4 regions of the Parafrankia sp. FMc2 genome follow, and region 3 is predicted to be linked to each of the others. Evidence: riboswitches for the same ligand, from Rfam matches in the RefSeq annotation. Region 3 holds a riboswitch; each other region holds the start of a gene.

Region 1 (5,186 bases), on a different contig from region 3:
GGCGTCCGTCCACGCGACCTCGCCCCGGGGGAGGCGAGTGGGCGGAACTGTAGCGAGATCTCCCTGGGCGGCGCAAATCCGGGTGGTTGTGAGGTATCAGGAAGGACCACATGAGAGCCACCCGAAGGGGTTGTTTTCCCCTACAGAAGGATGAGGCGGTCATCACGCCTGATCCCGACAACGTTACCGCTGCCGCGACGGGCGTCGCGCGGCGGGTCCCGTCTGGCGCGGACCGGCCGGATGCGGTCGTTGTGGATGTCCCGTCGAGGTGGGCGTGAAGCCGTCGAGCTGGGCGTGAACTCGGCGGGCTGGTCGGGACGGCGGCGGGCTGGTGCCGGGGTGGTCGTGAAGGAGATGTGAGCGCCCGGGGGCACGGGGCGGGGCTGTCGGGGGATCGCGCCGAGCCACGCTCGCCCGCCGGGGTCACCGGCGTGTGGCGGCGTCGGTCTGGCCAGGACCGGTGCTGTTGGCGTGGCTCGGCACGGCGACGGGCTGGGCGGCGGCGGTCGTGGAGAAGGACCGCGGGGGGAACCGCCGCATCGTTGTGACCGGTACCCATGGCCCGAGATGGTGGTAAGGCCCCCGCCACCGTACTGATCTTGCTGTGGCGGGAGCCGCCCGGTGCTGCGACACACGGATCGTTGGGGCGGTCCGCGTCGCGTTCCGCCGCCTGCGGCGGGGTCAACGCCGGGCGGTCGGTCCGTCGCACATCAGGGGAGACCGGTCAGCGGCCGCGTGGTGACGGGGCGGCTGCGATTGGCAGGTGCGAGTGCGCTTGCATCCAGGGCTCTCGGGCTGCGCGGAACGGGGTCTGTCCGGACCGGAGCGGGGAAGTCGGCGCGTGGGCTCGGCCTGAGGCAGGCCGGCGGGGAAGGCGCCGGGCCCGGAGGTGATCTGTGCTCGCACGGGATGCGCGTTGTCCAGCCTGGTTCCCCGGTCGGTTGGCAGAGCCTGGCGGGAGAACTGGCGGCCTTCGCGGAAGGGCGCAACGTGTCCGGCGGCAGTCAGCCAGCGCGCCGTGTTCGCCGGTAGGCGGGCGCGGGCAGGTGACCGGGCGGTCCGCTGCGTGGGATGGGGGCGTCAGCCGAAGGTGGCCGCCCAGGTCTGCGGCCCAAGGATCCCGTCGGCGATCAGGCCACGTGCCGCCTGGAAGTCACGCGCTGCGGCCGCGGACAGAGGCCCGTAACAACCGTCAACCGTCAGTGGGTATCCGAGCGAGTTCATCTTGCTCTGCCAGGTCCTGACCTCGTCGCTGACCTGGTTGTGAACGGACGGGGCGTAGTCGCGCCCCAGAGTCGGCAGGCCCGCGGTGGCGGGTTGTGCGACCAGGGATGTGCGCTCCGCCGCGCGGGAGGCCTGACTGCCCGCGCCTGACGACGAGGAACCGGGGAGAAGCTGGCTGCCACTCATTCCGCTGCCGCAGACCGGCCACTGGCCGAACCCGGAGCGGAGCGCGAGCTTCAGGGCTGCCTCGTCCTGCACGGCGGGCGGAGCCGTGTGTGGGAGCCCCGAGTACCCGAGGCTGCGCCAGGTGTTGGGGGAGAACTGGTAAGCGCCATAGTAGCCGTTACCGGTGTTCGTCGTGTAGTTGCCACCGGACTCGCATTGCCGCAGACCTTCCCAGGTCGTCGCGGCGCTCGCCGGTTGGCTGATGGCGATTGTGCCTCCGACCGCCGCTACAAGGGCGGTTACGGGGACGAAGGTGCGGGCCCGGCTGCGGGTACTGCTGCGGCGTTGTCGGCCACTGGTACGTGCGTCGGACATGCGTGAGTTTTCCTTCCCCACGCCTGCGAGGTGAGCTGTCGGGTTCGGGCAGGGAACAAGCCCGGCCGCGTGCCAGGAACTCCGGAAATCCTGTGCCTTCGGCAGCGAGGAAGAATTTTCTTCATCGGTGTCGTCGGCCTCGCGGCTTCACCCCAAGGACGCCTGACTTCGGCGCCCGGGATTTGGTTCCCCCGCTCCTGCCATCGGGTTTCTGTTTCCGGCGGATGGGGGCAGGGATTCGGCGTGCCACCCGTCGGGTGCCCGGCCTGTCTCCGGGCACGGCGAAGACCATAACCACGCTGTCCGGCCCGGCGACAAGCATTGAATGCCCTACGTGAAGAAGAGCACACCGCGGCGAGCCTCCTTGAGGTTCGTCGGGGCCGCTGGTATCGCGCGCGCAGGCGCGCTCATTAACTTGGCTGGCGCTCCGGGACGGGCGATTAGAGACGGCTGATCACGCTCGCGAAAGATCGCGGGCAATGCCTGCGCTGTGGTCAATCGACCGGAATATGCGCCGACGCTATCCGGCCGGCGTCGCGCTGTCAGCAGCGAGTCAAAGAATTCATATCGTCGTGCTGATGGGACCTCGCGTGCCGCGTGGTGTGAGATACGCAACTGTAACTATGTGTTAACTCAAGTGTATCTTGCGTTGCCATGCCCGGAGTGCTGGGGGGTCTTCCGGGTGCGTCGAGTGACGCTTCCGTTGCGGCCTTGTGGATCTTGCGGGGCATCTGTGCGGGCCTGCGAAGTCATGCGACCTCGACCCACTTGGTGCCTCTCTGTGTCTCTTTGGTCTCGGAGGGTCGTACCGGGACGGATGGGATCCGCGGTATGACCACTCAGGAGTCCAGACACGGCGGGACTACTTCTGGAGAAGAGGACACGGTGCGGCCACAGCCCGTTCGCGGGGGCTGCGGCGCAGGCGCCCGGTGCCCGGTGCACGGCCGCCGGCTCGGTGCTGGTCCGGCCACTCGAGGCCGGTCCGGCCAGAACGAGGCCCGCGAGCGCCAGGCGCGCGGACGGGCGGGCTGCTGTGCCCTTGATGGTGTCCTGGGCGGTTATGCCGAGGGGTGGTGCGCCTGAGCGGCGCATGATCTTCCTGGGATGCCGCCGGGTGGACCGGCTGTCCGCTCCTCCACCCCGGTGGACAGGGCGGTGCACCCCGGCGGACAGGGCGGTGCGGATGGTCATCGGTGCGCGGCATCGCCGGGCGGGTGTGTCGTCACACGGCTCGGGTGACCGGTCCGGGCGGCGGACAACCGGCCGCCCGGGCCACCGGGAGCGCCGATGCGCAGTGAACGCAGTGAAGAGGTGAAGAGGAAGGTGAAGAGGAAGAGGTGGGGCGGTGGGGCGTCGTGCAGTGCGCCAGAGATGCGCTGCCGCGGGAGGGATACTCCCGGGGGACACGAGCGCCCCCGGGAGAACGAAAGCGGACCCTCGTCCGGTCTGCGGGTCAGACCCCGATCGAGCGGCCGGTCGAGCGGAGGTCCTCACAGGCCTGGGCCACGCGGGCGGCCATCGCGGCCTCGGCGGCCTTCCCGTAGGTGCGCGGGTCGTAGGCCTTCTTGACCCCGACCTCGCCGTCCACCTTCAGGACGCCGTCGTAGTTACGGAACATGTGGTCCGCGATGGGCCGGGTGAAGGCGTACTGGGTGTCTGTGTCCACGTTCATCTTGATGACGCCGTAGTCGAGCGTCTCGCGGATCTCCGAGAGATCTGATCCGCTTCCGCCGTGGAAGACGAGGTTGAACGGCTTGGCGTCGGCCGCGAGGCCGAGCTTGCCCGCAACGTGCTCCTGGCCCTCCCGGAGGATCGAGGGGCGGAGCTTGACGTTTCCGGGCTTGTACACGCCGTGGACGTTGCCGAACGTCGCGGCCAGCATGTAGCTTCCCTTCTCCCCGGTGCCGAGCACCTCCGCGGTGCGGAACATGTCGCCGGGGGTGGTGTAGAGCTTCTCGTCGATCGCGCCGACGACACCGTCCTCCTCGCCACCCACGACACCGATTTCGACCTCGAGGACGATGCGCGCGGCGCGACAGTCGGCGAGCAGCTCGTCCGCAATTTTGAGATTTTCCTCCAGCTCCACCGCGGAGCCGTCCCACATGTGGGACTGAAACAGCGGGTCGCGTCCCTGCGACACGCGTTCCCGAGAGATGGCGATGAGCGGGCGGATATAGGTGTCCAGCTTGTCCGCGGGGCAGTGATCCGTGTGCAGAGCGATGTTCACGGGGTACGCCTTGGCGACATGATGCGCGTACTCGGCGAGAGCCTCGGCCCCGAGCACCATGTTCTTGATGGTAGTTCCCGAGAGGAATTCGGCGCCGCCGGTCGATACCTGGACGATTCCGTCGCTGCCGGCTTCGGCGAAGCCCCGCAGCGCGGCGTTGAGGGTCTGCGAGGATGTCACATTGATGGCGGGGTAGGCATAGGCGTTCGACTTCGCCCGGCTGAGCATCTCGGCGTAGACGTCTGGGCTGGCGATGGGCATCGGTGGAGCTCCTCGAAAGGTGTAGGGGCGCCCGGCCGCCAGGTGACGCGAAGCCACCGTGGGCCGTGGCACCGGATGCGCCGCCGAACCCGCCACCGGGCCCCGGATACCCGGAGACCGGTCGCGCCCGACGCGTGCCGACGGCAGGTGTTTGCCGAAGGGTATGTCGTCACCCGGCTCGGACGGGTGTGGTTCCACGCGACATCGCCGGATGCTGCTCGGATGTCGCCTCGGGGCCGCCGCCGGCCGGCAGACTGGGTCTGTGGACATCGAGAGCCTGTCTGGGATGACCCTGTACGCAATCCTCTTCGCGGTGATATTCGTCGAGAGCGGGGTCCTGGTCGGCTTCTGGCTTCCCGGTGACACCGTGCTGTTCGCGGCAGGTCTGCTGGCGGCCGACCCGGCCGCGAACGTGTCGATCGTCGTGATCGCGATCGGTGTGCCGGTGGCCGCCACCCTCGGCGCCGTTGTGGGATACATCACAGGTCATCGGCTCGGTCGGCCGTACCTCGAGCGCCGGCACACCACGGCGCTGGCCCGGACCGAGGACTTCTACCGCCGGTTCGGTGCCGCCACCCTCGTCGCCGCGCGCTTCGTCCCCTGGGCCCGGACCTTCGCCCCGGTGCTGGCCGGCGCCGTGTCGATGCCCCGGCACCGCTTCGGGACGGCCGTGGTCACCGGGGCGCTGGTGTGGGGCACCGGCCTCGTCCTGCTCGGCTACGCGGCGTCCTCCGTACCGGGCCTGCGCGACGCCGCGTTGTGGATCGGAATCGTGGTCATCGTGGTCTCCGTCCTGGCCGGTGTGGCCGGCGAACTGCTCCGGCGCCGGGTGGCGCGGCTGCGGGGAGCGGAGGGCACAGGCGGAACGAGTGCCGGTTGACAGGGGGGGTCCGGGTGGCTTTCCTGCTGGGTGGGTGTCGTTCCTCCTGGCGGC
Region 2 (5,186 bases), on a different contig from region 3:
GCCGGACGCCGCTCCGGTGATGACCACGGCTGAGCTCACGCCTGGACGTCCGTCTCACTCCGGGCGCGGCTCCAGGCCGGTGCGTGGGTCAGTTCGGGGTGGGGACCCGGTCCAACCGGTAGACGAAGTGCAAAGGGTCGTCGATCGGGTTGTCCGGTGTGAGCGGGCCCTCGGCCACCCGGCGGAAACCCGCCTTCTCCAGGGCCCGCCACGACGCGCGGTTCGCCGCCGAGACAGGCACCAGCACGCACGTGGCCGCCGGATGATCCGACCACGTTCGAGCGACCATCGCAGCGATCATCCGCGGCCCGATACCGCGGTTCGTCCAGGCCGGATCGCCGATCAGGTAGTCGACGCTCATGGCACCGGACGGGACGTCGGCAACGGGCCGCAGCTCGGCGTCGTACTCCGGGTAGTCGGCATAGGCGCATCGCTGGATCAGGCCGACCGGCGTCCCGCCGAGCAGGGCGAGGAAATCCTCCGACGGCTCCTCGCCCCGCGCCGCCGGCCCGAAGTCACGGTGCACCGCTTCGATCGTGGTCTCGTGGTTCCACCACCGCGCGACATGCGGCTGGGCCAACCACCCGCGCAGTAGTGGGAAATCGGATTCCGCCAGCCGTCGGAACCGGATCGGGGAGGCAGGATCGTTCACCCGTCCAGTCTGCCGTGGCACGGTGTTCAGGACCGGCTGCCGGCTACCGGTTACGCAGCTTCTCCGAGATCTGGTCCGCGATCTGCTGGAGGCGTTCCCGCGGCGCCGCCTGCTCCGTGTTCACGTAGTTGACGGTCACCTCGACGTTCCCCTCCAGGAAGATGAGGCTGTCCATGGAGAGGACCAGTGCATCCGCCGTGTCGCCGAGCTTCATGACCGCCCGGATGTAGGCGAGCGCGCCAGTGGGCGCGGGCTGCTCCTCGACCGAGATGATCTCGATGCCGCTGTCCGCGGGCTCGCCTTCCGCCGGTTGCTCGTAGAAGCTGCCGAGGCACTCCAGAAGCCGCGGGTTCTTCAGCAGCTCCCGGTCCCGGACGACCTGTTCGTCGGAGACGATCTCCACCAGGGAGTCGATCGACGAGATCTCGTCGGGGCTGTTGAAGGTGGGTCCAACGGCACTGGCCTGCGGCTCGTCGCCGGGCGCCGGGGCCGGCAGACCCAGGCACCCGGCGACGATGGAGTACAGATCGGTCTGTTCCTCGGGATCGGCGGGCTCCTCGGCGGAGGCCGCGAACCCGGCAGTGGCGGGGCCCTCGGTCAGCACGAAGTCCGCGGGCGACAGGTCGGTGTTCTCCGCGGGCGAGGACGACGTCGGCACCGCGGACGGCGCAGTCGTCCGCGGGGCGGGGTTGGCCGACGACGCCGCGTCGTCACCTCCGCAGGCGGACACGGCGAAGGCCGTCGCCACCGCGACGAGGCCGCCGCGCCACGACGCCGTCGACCAGCCGCGCCGCCGGTCCCCGGCCCCCCGCGGGGCCACCCGACCGCGCGTCGAGCCAGCCGCCTGCCTGCCCCGGCCATGCATAGTCCGAACACCCACGCCCATCAGGCCATCACTCCATGCCGACTGAACTGTTCCGTACATGAATCTTCCGCACGCAAGGTATCGGTCGTTTTCGTTCGATACCAGGACGGAAGGGCTGGACGAAACTTAGCAGACACTCGTCTCAAAGTGCGCCTACTGCGGGCGCGAGAGAATTCAGGTTCCCTGAATAGGGATAACAATCCAGGCGTGATCTCGCGTCGCATCAGCACCCCTGTTCCCGCAGCCGGGACGTCGGGAACGGGGAACCGGAAAGCATCGAAGCAGGCTCCCACCTGCGGACATGCCGGTGCGCCCGGACGTCTGTAGACGTCCGGGCGCACCGGTGGGACGACCCGAATCCGTAGTTCAGGCGGCGCCCCTGACGCCGGCCGTCGATTCAACAGCCGCACGCGTTGGGCACTGATTGTTCAGGTGGATCAGGTGGATCAGATGGATCTGTGCCGGACTCAGATCTTCGATCCCCAGCAGCTCTTGGAGGCGTACCACGGGCTGGTGCCCTGCTGCGCGTAGAGGATGTGCGCGCGCTTCCACTGCTCCGCCGCGCTGGCGTGCTGCGGCAGGCCCTGCCCACCGACCCCACGCCAGGTGCTCGGCAGGAACTGGAACAGCCCGCCCGCACCGATCTCGTTCACCACACCCGGGTTGCCCCCGGACTCACAGGGGACCACCGCGCTGAGGAAGCGGTGGGCATCCGGCCGCGCGGCAGCGCTGGCCGGCTGGGACATCGCGATTCCGCCACCGATCGTCGCGGCCAGCACCGGTGCGACCAGCAGAGCGCGGCCACGGCGGATCGAACGACGGCTCTTACGGGCACCCGAAGTCATAACGGACAAAATGAATGTCCTTCCCCACGCCTACGAAGTTAGCTGTCGGGTTCGGGCTGGGAATCGCCCGGCCGCACACACATATCCGCGCCACAAAGCGCTGACGGCTTCACCCCAAGGACGTCCAGAAAGAACGCCCGGGAACACTTGGGTCCCCCGCTCCCACCCTCAGATCCGTTGTGCGCCGGGCGGGGCGGGATTCGGCGTGCCACCCGGCGTGTACTCCCCAGGTCGGAAGCACGGCAACGACGTTACACGCCACCGGCAAACATTCTCCAAGCGATTGTGACGGCCATCACAATCGATGATGAGAGCTTGCATGAGGACGTTCCCCCGGCCGCCATCCCTCACCGACGCCCGATATTTCCGGACAGTGAGCGGTGACCGTGGCAGGGCACTCACCCTCCCAGCGGCACCTCGACACGACCCGCCGGCGATCGCGCCGGCTGCGTCACGAGATTCGGCCCCGATGGTCCGGAAAATTCTTCGCCGCTCGCGTGGCACCCGCCGCCGATTCGAGCAGAAAATTCTCGATTTTCGCTAGATAAAGGACAGGAGCGACATGAGGCGTTTTCATACAGTAGAAGCACGTTCGCGTTCCCGAGCAGGCGGACGCCAGAGCCATCCGAGTGGTCTCGGAATCCGGGGGGCCGCCTGCTCCACCCCGTGTCGGCCGACGTCATCCCGCGCCGCCGGTGTGGGCGAGGGCGAGGGCGTCAGGATCAGTGCTCGGAGAAGGTCTGGGTCCCCAGCACGGCGAGCATCTCCAACCGCTCACCCGTCCCGGTGCCTGGTTGCGGACGGAAGAGAACCAGCCGCTGGCCGGACGGCGGGCTGATCACGACGTCGCACTCCAGGTCGAGCCGGCCGACTTCGGGGTGCAGGATGACCTTGCGGGTGGTCCGCCGGACGGCCACCTCCTGACGGGCCCAGACGTCCCGGAACTCGGCGCTGGCCGCGGAGAGCTCGACGACCAGGGCACGCACCTCGTCGTCCAGGTGGCGCTGGCCGAGCGTGGCGCGCAGGTCGGCGACGTAGTCGCGGCCGAGCGTCTCGTGCTGTTCGGGCAGGTAGCGCGCCCGCAGCTGCGGGTCGGTGAACCAGCGCCACAGGAAGTTGCTCCGGCGGCCGGGCGCCTGGGCGATCGGTCCCAGCAGGGCGACGTTCAGCGGGTTCTGCGCCACGACGGTCGACAGGTCGTCGCAGATGTGCGCCGGCACCGACGGCGCCACCGCATCCAGCACGTACATGAGCCCGGCGTCGGCATAGCCGAACGACTCGTGCCGGGACGGCGGATGCTGGCCAGCCAGCAGGTAGATGTGGTCCCGCTCGTCCAGGGTCAGCCGAAGTGCCCGTGCGATCGCGCCGAGCATGGACGGCGACGGCCGCGGCCCGCGGGCCTGCTCGATCCGTTCGTAGTAGTCCGTCGACATGTCGGCGAGCAGGGCGACCTCGTCGCGGCGCAGGCCGACCGCCCGGCGCCGGGCGCCGCCGACCAGGCCGACGTCCGCCGGCCGTAGCTGCTCCCGACGGTGGCGCAGAAAGGCTCCGAGCTCCTCACGTTCCACTGCTCCGATTCTGACGGCCCAGCCACGGCTTATCCCCGTACTGGCAATCCGGGGGTGCGTTGGACGTCCACCTTCCGCGGCGGCGGTGACACGGTGGGACCAGCACCACCGTCGTCACGCAACGTCACCCCCGGAGGGAATCATGTCGAACACCAGGATCGCCCTGGTCACGGGCGCGAGCCGCGGCCTCGGCCGGAGCATGGCCAGCCACCTCGCCAGGGCTGGCGTCGGCGTCATCGGCACCTACAACCAGAACAGAGCGGAAGCGGACGCGCTCGTCGCCCAGGTCGGTGAGCATGGAGTGCCGGCTGCCGCCCTGCAGCTCGACGTCAGCGACAGCGGAAGCTTCCCGCAGTTCGCGTCCGACGTCCGCTCCGTCCTCGACGGTTTTGGTACGGACCATGTCGACTACCTCGTGAACAACGCCGGTTTCGGACTGCACGCGCCCTTCACCGCGACCACTCCGGAGCAGTTCGACGGGCTCTTCGACGTCCACGTCAAGGCACCGTTCTTCCTCACCCAGGCGCTGCTGCCGCTGCTCGTCGACGGCGGCCGCATCCTCAACGTGTCGTCCGGCCTGGCCCGTTTCACCTATCCGGGCAACGCCGCGTACGCGGCGGCCAAGGGCGCTGTCGAGGTGCTGACCCGTTACCAGGCCGCGGAGCTCGGCGAGCGCCGGATCCGGGTCAACGTCCTGGTGCCGGGCGCGATCGCCACCGACTTCGGCGGCGGCCTCGTCCGCGACAACAAGCAGGTCAACGAGGCCGTCGCCGGCGCGATCCCGCTCGGCCGGGCGGGCGAGCCGGACGACATCGGCGCCGCCGTCCCGCTGATCCTCGCCGACGGCTTCGCCTGGGCCAACGGCACCCGTATCGAGCTCTCCGGCGGCCAGAACCTCTGACGCCGGCTCGACAGCCTCCCCGTCAGCCCTGGTCGGCGGGGGTGGTCCTCTCCGGGGAGGGCGGTCGGTCCAGCAGGATGACCTTCAGCCGCCACGGCTCCCCGCGCCGACGCCGACACCAGACCTCGTCGACCGCCGTACTCAGCCGTTGACCAGCCGGCCAACGCTCGACCGAGCCTTCCCCGGAAACGCCCCAGAGGTCCCAGGCCGGAAACATCCGGTGGATCTCCTGCTGGTCCCGACGCAGCATCTGAACTGAACGCCGACTGTGGGTCCCGAGCGCGTCCGCCGCGTCAGCGGCTGGCGCGCCGGGCCACCATGGCGCCCGAGGTGCCGCAAGAACGTCGGCGATCTC
Region 3 (5,186 bases):
GTTCTCCAGCGCGGTGACGGGGTCGGCTGCCTCGGCCACCTGCTCGGCCAGCCGGCGTGCGGGGCCGTCCCCCCAGACCTCGGCCAGCGGGACCCGCCGATCACGCACCTCGTCCGCCGGGACCGCCAGCAGCGCCGGCCCGCGCCCCGCGTCGAACCGCAGACCGGCGAAGCGGGAGCCGGCCGGCCAGGTGGCGAGCGTCGCGGTCGTGTCGGGCCCGGCGATCAGCAGGGTGCCGTCGGCCCAGATCACATCCATGCAGCCGTCGGGCAGCACCCGATGCTCGGCCGGCTGGTCGGCGCCGGCCCGCCAGGCGGTCGCCGGCAGCCGCCGCGCTGGCCGTTCGCGGTACATCTCCCGACGTTACCCGGGCTGATTCCCGGCAAAGCGGCTCCGGGGCGGGCAGGCGGCCGCATCCGCGCCTACCGTCGGCCGGTCGGCAGATACGAGGTCAAGGGAGCGATCGCCTTGCGTCGAATCGTGCTCATCTTCGTCCTGACCGTCACCGCCCTGCTCGCCGGGGCGATGTCGGCCGCCTTCGCAACGCCGTCCGCCTCCGTGCCAGGCACCTCCGTGCCAGGCACCTCCGCGCCCACCCCGCCAGGTACACCGGGAGCCGGTCCCGCGGCAGCGGTGCCCGGCGGCGGCCTGAGCGCGGCGCAGGCGGCGAGTCTGGTACGCAGCCAGGGATACACCCCGCTGGGAGTCAGCGGCTACGAGCCGGGCTTCGCGCTGAGCGTGATCGTCGGTCGGCTGTCGTCGTCCGCGGACGGGCATCCGCAGCAGGCCTTCTTCTTCCACCGGGGCAGGTACGTGGGCACCGGGACGACACCGAGCGCGGGAGTGCGGTGGGTCTGGTCGACCAGCGACGTCGTTGCCCTGCAGTACGACCTGTACCGCCCGGGTGACCCGATGTGCTGCCCGTCCGCCGGGGCCGCGACCGTGCGGTTCGGCTGGGACGGCAGCGGGGTCGTGCCGCTCGACCCGATCCCGCCCAGCGACTGGTCCGCGCCGCTGAGCCGCCGGTGAGTCGCCGGGAGGCGTCACTGATCCGCGGCTGAGCCAGGCCACGGGCCCGAGCCGGGCCGAGACGAGCCGGGCCGCAGGGCTCTGGAGTGCCCGCCGGGCGGTGCCCGCCGCGTCGTGCGGCGGGCACCGTGACCGGCCTTCTTCTACGTCATGTAGAAACGATGTCGTGGGTGTGCTCTACGACCTCGTTGTCGTTCTTCATCTGATCGGTATGGCGATGATCGTCGGGGGGTGGCTGGCCCAGATCCGCGTGCCGCACCCGGTGATCACGCCGGGGATCCTGCACGGGGCCCTGGTGCAGATCTTCACGGGGATGATCCTGGTCGGGCTTGCGTCGAGCGGAGCTGTCGACCAGGACCTGAACAACACGAAGGTCGCGGTGAAGCTGGCGGTCGCCGCGGCTGTCGCGGGCGTGGCCGTCGTCGGCAACGCGCGCGGGAGCGCGGCCCCGGCGGCCCTGGCTCACGCGGCCGGTGGGCTCGCCGTGGGCAACGTCGCGATCGCCGTCCTGTGGTGATCGGCGCCCCCGCTGGCCGTCAGTGGTCGGCGGGGGCCTCGACCAGCTCGGTGAGGACGCCGCCGAGGCTCTTCGGGTGCAGGAAGGCGATGCGGCTGTTGGACGTCCCGTGCACGGGCGTCTTGTTGATCAGGTCGAAGCCGGTGACGGTGAGCGCGGCGAGGGCCGAGTCGATGTCACCCACGCCGTAGGCGATGTGGTGGATGCCGGGGCCCTTCTTCGCCAGGTACTTGCCGACCGGGCTGTCCTCGCGGATCGGCTCGAGCAGCTGGACGTAGGATCCCCCGGTCTCGCCCTTGTGGACCAGGAGCATCGCCTCGCGGACGCCCTGCGCCTCGTTGGTCTCCTGATGCGCGACCTTCAGGCCGAACGCCGCCTCGTAACGAGGGATGGCCTCCTCGAGCGAGGCCACGGCAATTCCGACATGGTCGATCCTGGTCAGCACAACAAACGCTCCTGCATCGTGGGACGGTCGGCCCGGAGCCTCGTCCGGCTCGGGACCTGGACCTGGGCGACGTCCGGTCCCAGGTCCAGCCTTCGAGACTGCCTGGTGGGAGCCCGACGGTCCACCGAAGTGTCGGGCGTGCCACACCACAGGTGCTGGAAGCGTGACCGCGCGTGACGCAGCTCACCCCGTGAACGGGACCGTCCCCGCCACGGTCCCGCGCGGCCGTGATGGCCGGCGGAGGTCGTGACGGGGACGGGTCCCGCGATGCGGGGGGCCGAGAATCAGCCGAGGATCAGCGGAAGAGCTTGGCGTGGGTGGCCGGTCCGACCACGCCGTCCGGCACCAGGCCGTTCTTCGTCTGGAAGTCGATCACCATGTGGTTGGTCTGCGGGCCGAACCGGCCGTCGATGGTGATCGGGTAGCCGAGGGTCTGCAGCTTCTGCTGGACGAGCGCGACATCCCAGCGCACGCCGGTGACGCCCAGGCGCATGTAGCCGCCGCCGCCCGTCCAGGGGGAGGTGGAGCTGCCGCCGCCGGTGGCACTGGAGGTGGTCGAGACCGTGGTGGTGCGTCCGCTGCCGACCGCGGCGGCCGCCGCGGCACCACGGGACAGGAACCTGTTGTGCCAGCCGTTGTTGTAGGCGCTCCAGGCCCGGATGCCCTGCATGTCACACACGCGCTTGGCTGCCCAGGCGTTGACGTTCGGGTCGTACAGGTTGCGGCTGCCGACCCAGCTGCTGTGGGCACGCAGGTTGATCTGCCACAGGCCGCGGGAGTCCTCGCCGACGGTGGCATGGGCGGTGGTGTTGCCGGCCGACTCGGCGAGGGCGACGGCCACCCAGGTGCTGAGCGGGATGCCGCGGCAGGAGGGGAGGCCGGCGTTCTGCGCCGCCTGCGCGATGGACACGTCCGAGATGGTGGCCGCGCTGGCCGGGCTGGCGGTGAGGAACAGTCCCGCGGAAGCGCCGATGACGCTTGCCGCCGCTACCGCCGCGGAACGGCCGCGGCCAGGGGAACGGCCGTTGCTGGGCTTGGACCTGGGCATGCGGTGTTTGCCGATCGACATCTGAATGACTCGTTTCTACGTTGAAGAGCAGCCGGGATCCGGCGGCCTAGGGCGCAGATGATCCGTGTACGGATCAAAAAATGGCAACGAAAGGTCGCCACGAACAGCGCAGGATTCGGCGCGCGTTTGTGGGAACGATGTGAAGAACTTTCGGGCCCGCGCTGGGCCTAGCTTCCAGGAATCAACCCCGAGGGGCGGGCACCAGGTGGCCGCCGCAATGTTCCGGGGGACGAGGGGAAGCCCCGGCTGCAGTTCCATGCATACGCATACGAAGATCCTTCCCGTACGCCTGCGGGGTTAGCTGTCGGGTTCGGGCCGGGAAGCCCGGTCAGGCGCACGACGCGCGCCGACTTCACCCCGAGGGCGGCCACCGCGGCGGCCGCCCGGAGGAACGTGGTTCCCCCGCTTCTGCCCTGGTGATCTCGGAGGGACGACGGGCCAAGGGCAGAACTCGGCGTACGGCCCGTCGCTTGCTAAGGAGCCAGCACACCGTAACGAACTACTAAGGGTAGTCGCAAGTACTAAATTCCCACCAATTACGACGCATGGCAGTCACGTTGCGTGCTCTAGGTTCTGTGACATCTACCCTGTGTCATGACGAAGGCGGTCGGATCCGCTGCGTGGGGACGATGTGGCGAGCGTGGCGGATCAGGCGGCCTCCCGCACCGCCCGCAGGCCGGCAAGGAGCGGGGGAGGGTCGGGGGCGCGACAGGACGTGACCCGGCCAGCATCGGCGAGAGGCGAGAGGCGGGAGGCGGGAGGCGGGGGCGGCCCGGCGAACCCGTCGGCCCGGTGAGGCCGCAGGCCCGGGTGCCCGTCCGGGCAGGCCAGTCCGGGCAGGCCACGGCCCGGGCGCGCGACGCACGCCCGGGCCGGGACGGATCGGAAACGAGTCGGACGGTCCGGGCACGGTGCGCCGCCCGGGCCGCCGGTCGGAAGATCAGCGGGAGATCAGGACAGGGGCCGGACGGGAGATCGGGAGGAGGACCGGATCAGACCCAGCCGGACATCGGGTACGCCGACATCAGGTCGCGCACCTCGCCGGAGATGCGGGCGAGGGTGGCCTCGTCCTCGTCACCCGCTGCCTTCACCGCCTCGTCGATCCAGGCGGCCAGCGCCGGCATCTGCTCCGGCTGCAGGCCACGCGTGGTGACAGCGGCCGTTCCCAGCCGCACGCCCGACGGGTCGAAGGGCTTGCGCGGGTCGAACGGGACGGTGTTGTAGTTGAGCTCGATACCGGCGCGGTCAAGCGCCTTCGCCGCGGGCTTTCCGGCAACGCCACGGCTGGTCAGATCAATGAGGATGAGGTGGTTGTCGGTGCCACCCGTGATGAGGTCGAAACCGCGGCTGGAAAGCGCCTCGGCGAGCGCCTTCGCGTTCGCGACGACACGGTGCGCGTACTCCCGGAAATCCGGGGTGGCGGCTTCCCGCAGGGCGACCGCGATGGCTGCGGTGGTGTGGTTGTGCGGACCGCCCTGAAGGCCGGGGAAAACGGCCTTGTCGATGGCCGTGGAATGCGTTCCGTCGGTGAGGATCATCGCGCCGCGCGGGCCGCGCAGCGTCTTGTGGGTGGTCGTGGTGATGACCGGGGCGTGCCCCACCGGCGACGGGTGGGCGCCGCCGGCGATCAGGCCCGCGATGTGGGAGATGTCGGCGACGAGGACCGCGTCGATCTCACGTGCGATCGCCGCGAAGCCGGGGAAGTCGATGGTGCGGGGGATGGCCGTGCCGCCACAGAAGATCACCTTGGGACGGTGCTCCAGGGCGAGGTCGCGGACCTCGTCGAGGTCGACGCGGCCGGTGTCGCGGCGCACGCCGTAGCGGATCCCCTTGAACCAGCGGCCGGTGGCCGACACCGACCAGCCGTGGGTCAGGTGGCCGCCCGAAGGCAGGCCCATGCCCAGCACCGCGTCGCCCGGCTGCAGGAACGCGAGGTAGACGGCGAGGTTCGCGGGGGAGCCGGAGTAGGGCTGGACGTTGGCGTGCGCCACCCCGAACAGGGACTTCGCCCGGTCGATCGCCAGGGTCTCGACCGGGTCGATGACCTGCTGGCCCTCGTAGTAGCGCTTGCCCGGGTAGCCCTCGGAGTACTTGTTCGTCAGCACCGAGCCGGACGCCTCGAGGAC
Region 4 (5,186 bases), on a different contig from region 3:
GCCACCGGGCGACCCCAAGATCGGTTGTTGTGGACCGGGAGTTCGACAGTCGTCCGTACCCATGCCGATCCGGGTCGATCCGGCGCGCCCGGGGGCATCCGTTGGTCGACACCCGCCCGGCGGTACCCGTTCCGGTCGCCTTCCGTTGGCGGTCGGCCGGATCCGGCCGAGAACATGCCGAAAGGCCTGTGCGTCGACTAACGTAACCAACCGTGTCGGAACTTCGGCGACGGTCGCGAGCGGCGCGGTGGTGCTCCTCCCAGCTCCCCTACGCCGGCAGCGCGGCGCCTGCAGGCCGGTCCGGCACGGTCACCAGCATCCGGAGCCGAGCATGACGCAGCAGCCGTACCCCAGGCACCACGAGATCTCCATCCTTCCCGGCCGCGGCGACCTGATGGCCGAGCTCGCCAGTCGCCTGGAGGCGCTGGACGCGCTGCTGAACCGCCTGGAGGACGCCGAGCGCCAGGCTGCTGACGCCGGAGAACACATTCTCCGCACGCGGCAGTGGCAGGAGGACACCGTCCGGACCCTGCAGGAGGAGCGCGCCCGCATGCGCCAGCGCCAGCAGGCGTTGGATGACCTGGCCGAACATGCCCGGGCGGCCGTAGAGGCCCTGCACGGCAGCCACCGGACGCTGCTCCCCGAGGTGCGCCAGCTCGAGGTTGAGCTGCAGGTCCTCGACAACTCCGGTTTTCTGAGCCGCCGTCAGAGTCGGCCCCGCTGACCAGCCCACACTGACAGGCTGCGCCGGCCAGTTGCACCAACAACGCTGTGCTGACCGGATTGCGCTGACGAGATTACGTTGGCCGACCCCGTCGACCGGGATGCGTCCGGCGTCGGCGTCCGGGACCGGCCTTAAGCCGTCTCGCTCTCCGTGGCCTTGTGGCAGATGGACATTCGCCGGCCCTTCGCGTGCAGCGACTTTCCGGGCCGTCCGTGACCTCCGAGCGGCCCGCGCGCAGCGGCCATCCGCGCCCCGCGCACCAGCGCGGCGCGGCTCGGCTCGGCTCGGCTCAGGAACAGGAACAGCCGGCATCAGGCGGAACTGGCATGACACAGGCACCGACGTGCCAGTGAGCGACGGCGGCACGGGCCGCGGACTCCCGAGCCGGCCAGGGCGGATCAGCGCTCCGGCGGATCCCCCGATGACCCCCGACAGCCCGGCGAGCCGGCCGGAGCAGCCTCGCGCAGCCCCTCGCTCAGCCCTGAAGGACGCTTGCCGAACGCCTCGCCGCGGCCCCGCAAACCGGGAAAACCTCGTCACCTAACGTGTTCGTCCGTGATCCTCGTGTGGCCGCCCGAAAACGTGACGGGAAGCTCAGCACCCCCTCTGACCTGGGCTTATGCGGCTCCACAAGGGGCCCTTCTCTGCGCACTCGACGTAGTTGGGGGGGACTAGTGTTTACCCACACCATCCGTGTGGACTAGTCTCGCTTGCGACGTCACGACAACACCGGGCCGAACGCCGAATCCTGCCCGCGGCCCCGGTGTCCCCTCCGAGTCGTCACCTCGGGCAGGAGCGGGGGACCCACCTCCACCGACCGGCACCAAGAAGTGGTGCGGGTCTAGGGGTGAAGTCCATCGTGTGAAGGTCGCGCGACGGACCGGGCAGCCCAGCCCGAACCCGACAGCTCACCTCGCAGGCGTACGGGAAGGAACGCAACGTTGTCTGCGCAAAGCGTGCAGCTTGATACTGAGAGACGCCGGCAGCAGGAAGGCCGCGGTCGCCACCGTGCGCCGTCCGCCCCCTCGGCGTCGAGTCGAGCCAGGGCCAGAGCCCGAACGGTTGCAGCCGTCACCACGGGAACCGTCGCGGTCTCCGGCGTAGCACTCGCCGGTTGCGCTACCGACATCAACGCGGATGCCGCTTTCGACGAGGGCACGAACACCGCCCCGATGACCCTCGCGACCCAGATCGGCTCGCGGCTGGCAGTCGACGGGGCCATCCAGGCAGCGACCACGACCGGCGGCAGCACGGGTACCGTCCTCGACGCGACCACGGACATCTCCGCTCCGACGCTCTCCTCGAAGATCGATGTCGGCCTGCGGGTGACCACCCCCGAGCTCACGGTCAACGCGAACGAGCCGGTCAACATCGGTTTCTCGCTGTACAACGAGCAGAACGACGCTCCGCTGGCCGACCAGCTCATCAAGGTTCAGGTCAAGCTCCCCACCGGGTGGGCGACCTTCCTGCACCTCACCACGGACGACCGCGGCTTCGCCTCGTACACCGCCCGGGTGCTGACCACCACGAACGTCACCGCGGTCTTCGACGGTTCGGACGCTCTGCAGTCCGCCCACTCCGAGAACGACGCGACGCTGACCGTCCGGCCGACACCGCCGCCGCCGCAGGCCTCCCGCCGCGCGGACCGCCCGGCCGTGAGCGTGGACACTCCCACGGTCAACGTCAACCTGCCGGCCAGCTCCATCGGCGAGAAGGCCGTCTACCTGGCCTCGCTACACGCCGGCAAACCCTACGTCTACGGCGCCGAGGGCCCGAGCTCCTTCGACTGCTCCGGGCTCGTGCAGTACGTCTACCGGCAGCTCGGCAAGAACCTGCCGCGCACGACAGACCAGCAGTACGCGGCCACCACGCGCATCTCCCAGTACAACAAGGCGCCCGGCGACCTGATTTTCTTCGGCAGCCCGGGCAACATCTACCACGTCGGCATCTACGCCGGCGATGGCAAGATGTGGGTCGCGCCCCGCAGCGGTGATGTCGTCAAGCTGCAGACGATCTACACGACCTCGTACCTGGTCGGTCGCATCCCCTGACGCGGACGTGAGCCGCGGTCCACGGCACAGCCCTGGGCCCGTCACTCTTCCTCTGAGAGCCCGTACGAACCGTTGACGGGGTGGCCAGTAGCACTGGCAACCCTGTTCCCGGAACGAGCCGCCGCGCGATCTCCCCCTCCGGTCGCGCACGGCTCCGCCGCCGGGTCGGGGTTGTCGGGATCGACTCCGACCCGGCGGGCACCAGACCATGCGCGGCTCCAGACCGCACACCGCTGGACGGCGCACCAACCAGACCCGTCGACAGGTCCCCTGTACCGGACCGGCGTAGCCCCGCGATCGCTCCGCCATGCCTGAGTTCGTCACAACGCCTGCGGCCTTGGGAAACGCCTGCCTCAGGCGAGCTGTGGATCCCAGGCCGGTAGGCCGTTGCGACATCATTCTACTTCGGCATAAGCGGTGTAGATGGGGCGGAAACCGTCCAGAATGCGACCATCGGGCATCAACGAACGCCCTACAGCTCGAAGCTGGAACCACCAGCACCACACCGGAGCACCACCGAGATCCTTCCGGCCGGACGGACGTCAGATCCCCCCCCATCTGACGTCCGTCCGGCCGGAAGGCCCCGGACTCCGCTGGCCGCTCGTCCCGATCCCCCCCCCATCGGACCGGGCGGCCAGCGGACTCTCCGGCCAGCCATCCGGCCACCTCTGGGTCTGTCGGGGCCGTTAACCCCCTCCCGGCGACGCCGACAGACCGCACCGGCCCCGGCCGCAGCCCCCTCGCGAGGGGGCTGCGGCCGGGGCACGGAACCCCCAGCATCCTGCTGACAGGAGCTCCGATCTCCCGCGAGCGGGGCGGCGGATCAGCCGCCGGCAGCGGGCGCAAGAGCCGAACTGACTACTAGGGGCCCCGCCGACACACGTTCGGCGGTCCGAGGACGGAAATGACTAGTTCTTTGCAACTAACGCAAATCGTCTAGTTCCTGCCGCCGCACCAGCTCCACCCGCCAGGGGCGGCACCGGGCCTGGTCACAACACCGGAAGCTGGCGCCGTCCACACCGCCGCGCCTGGGGCGCCGGGGCGTCACGCCGAACGCCGCCGCTTGTCATGGGAGAAGTCCCAGAGGGCGTCCGTCACGTCATCGTCCCACGCGGTCTCCGCGACCCGGCCATGCGGGGTCACTGCATCACAGGTCGGACCAGGCTCCGTCTCGAACTGCCCCACGACCCCGACCCCGGCATACACCGGATCACCCGGTCCGCAGGCAGCGAGCAGGGCCAACCGGGCACCCTCGCCGATACCCCAGACGTACACCCGGTCAAGGTCGACATCGGTGCGTTCCTCGTCCATGAAACGTACGACGTCACGCAGGTACTGCAGATCCGGGCCATTCGGGTCGTCCAGTCGCCAGGTTCCCGCGACCGCCTCCGGGAAGGCGAGCGCGAAATCCCGGCGACTGGCCAGCGAGGACGCGTCGCTCGCCTCTTCCAGCGACTTCGCGTCCGCATTGTCGTCGTGCAGGATGATGACCAGGGGCAGCGGCTCATCGGGGTCGGACGGTGCCTGAACACGTAGCTCCCGGCCGGCCGACGGATAGTCGTCCGGGATGTCGACCTGCTCGACCTCGGGTCGACCTCGGCCCGCCACCAGCCACCACACGGCAACCAGTGCGACTCCGACAATGATCACATTCTTCTTGTTCTTGCCCCACCAACCGGCAAGGGGATTCGACGCCACGATCCAACCGAACCACACCGCGCCTCCGGAAATCGCCGGATTCCGCTCAGCGCGTCCCGGCAGACCCGGTCAGGACGACGCCGAGCGGCGCGGTATCAGGTCCCGTCGCCGGTCACGTGGCCGCGAGCGCGCGGGCCCTGGCCGCCCGGAGAACTCCGACCTCACGCGGGCCGTCCAGCGGCGCCAGCGGGCCGTGCACCCAGCTCAGCAGCAGGTCGGCCAAGGCCGGATTCTGGGCCAGCACCGGCCCGTGCAGGTAGGTGCCGATGACCTTGCGGTCGACCACACCATCGGTGCGGGCCGGGGTGCCGTCCCCGACGCCGAGGCGCACCGTCCCGAGCGGGATCCCGCGGAAGCCGGGCAGCGGGCGGGTCCGCCCGCCGTGGTTCTCGTACCCGTACAGTGTCGGCAGCCCGAGCTCCGGACCCGGCTCCACCACGATGTCGCCGACCGCCCGGGGCGGCAGCGGGGCGTCCGGCGGCTCGAAGGAGCGGCGGGTCTCGACGTCGATCAGGTGAACGCCCTCGTGGATCCGCCCGTCACCGGCTGGGAAGGTGGCGCCGATCACCTGGTACCCGGCGCACACCGCCAGCACGGCCGCACCGCCCGAGACCGCCCGCGCCAGGGACCGGTTGCGGCGCATGCCGTCCGCGGCCAGCACCTGCGGCTCGTCCTCACCGCCGCCCAGCAGGTAGATGTCGCATTCGGCCGGC

Evidence for each region. Region 3 has a riboswitch for cyclic di-AMP ahead of AB1460_RS29415 (peptidoglycan-binding protein). Riboswitches for the same ligand answer to the same signal wherever they lie in the genome.
Region 1: linked by a shared signal. The riboswitch ahead of AB1460_RS17245 (transglycosylase family protein) and the one ahead of AB1460_RS29415 (peptidoglycan-binding protein) in region 3 are both predicted to bind cyclic di-AMP.
Region 2: linked by a shared signal. The riboswitch ahead of AB1460_RS30895 (transglycosylase family protein) and the one ahead of AB1460_RS29415 (peptidoglycan-binding protein) in region 3 are both predicted to bind cyclic di-AMP.
Region 4: linked by a shared signal. The riboswitch ahead of AB1460_RS10160 (C40 family peptidase) and the one ahead of AB1460_RS29415 (peptidoglycan-binding protein) in region 3 are both predicted to bind cyclic di-AMP.

Annotation. Positions count from the first base shown of each region.
Region 1 is NZ_JBFLUG010000044.1:49,214-54,399, forward strand. It holds gene AB1460_RS17245 (transglycosylase family protein) at 1,081-1,764, opposite strand; cyclic di-AMP (ydaO/yuaA leader) riboswitch at 1,770-2,018, opposite strand; gene fbaA (class II fructose-bisphosphate aldolase) at 3,218-4,252, opposite strand; gene AB1460_RS17255 (DedA family protein) at 4,464-5,132, shown strand.
Region 2 is NZ_JBFLUG010000153.1:10,195-15,380, reverse strand. It holds gene AB1460_RS30905 (GNAT family N-acetyltransferase) at 89-652, opposite strand; gene AB1460_RS30900 (hypothetical protein) at 696-1,472, opposite strand; gene AB1460_RS30895 (transglycosylase family protein) at 1,985-2,362, opposite strand; cyclic di-AMP (ydaO/yuaA leader) riboswitch at 2,376-2,578, opposite strand; gene AB1460_RS30890 (helix-turn-helix transcriptional regulator) at 3,085-3,930, opposite strand; gene AB1460_RS30885 (SDR family NAD(P)-dependent oxidoreductase) at 4,073-4,831, shown strand; gene AB1460_RS30880 (DUF3592 domain-containing protein) at 4,854-5,186, opposite strand, start outside.
Region 3 is NZ_JBFLUG010000133.1:9,645-14,830, forward strand. It holds gene AB1460_RS29395 (helix-turn-helix domain-containing protein) at 1-354, opposite strand, end outside; gene AB1460_RS29400 (LppP/LprE family lipoprotein) at 469-1,029, shown strand; gene AB1460_RS29405 (hypothetical protein) at 1,196-1,546, shown strand; gene mce (methylmalonyl-CoA epimerase) at 1,566-1,991, opposite strand; gene AB1460_RS29415 (peptidoglycan-binding protein) at 2,287-3,060, opposite strand; cyclic di-AMP (ydaO/yuaA leader) riboswitch at 3,332-3,527, opposite strand; gene glyA (serine hydroxymethyltransferase) at 4,053-5,186, opposite strand, start outside.
Region 4 is NZ_JBFLUG010000020.1:64,261-69,446, reverse strand. It holds gene AB1460_RS10165 (hypothetical protein) at 332-724, shown strand; cyclic di-AMP (ydaO/yuaA leader) riboswitch at 1,493-1,660, shown strand; gene AB1460_RS10160 (C40 family peptidase) at 1,897-2,775, shown strand; gene AB1460_RS10155 (plasmid partitioning protein) at 3,820-4,491, opposite strand; gene AB1460_RS10150 (type 1 glutamine amidotransferase) at 4,586-5,186, opposite strand, start outside.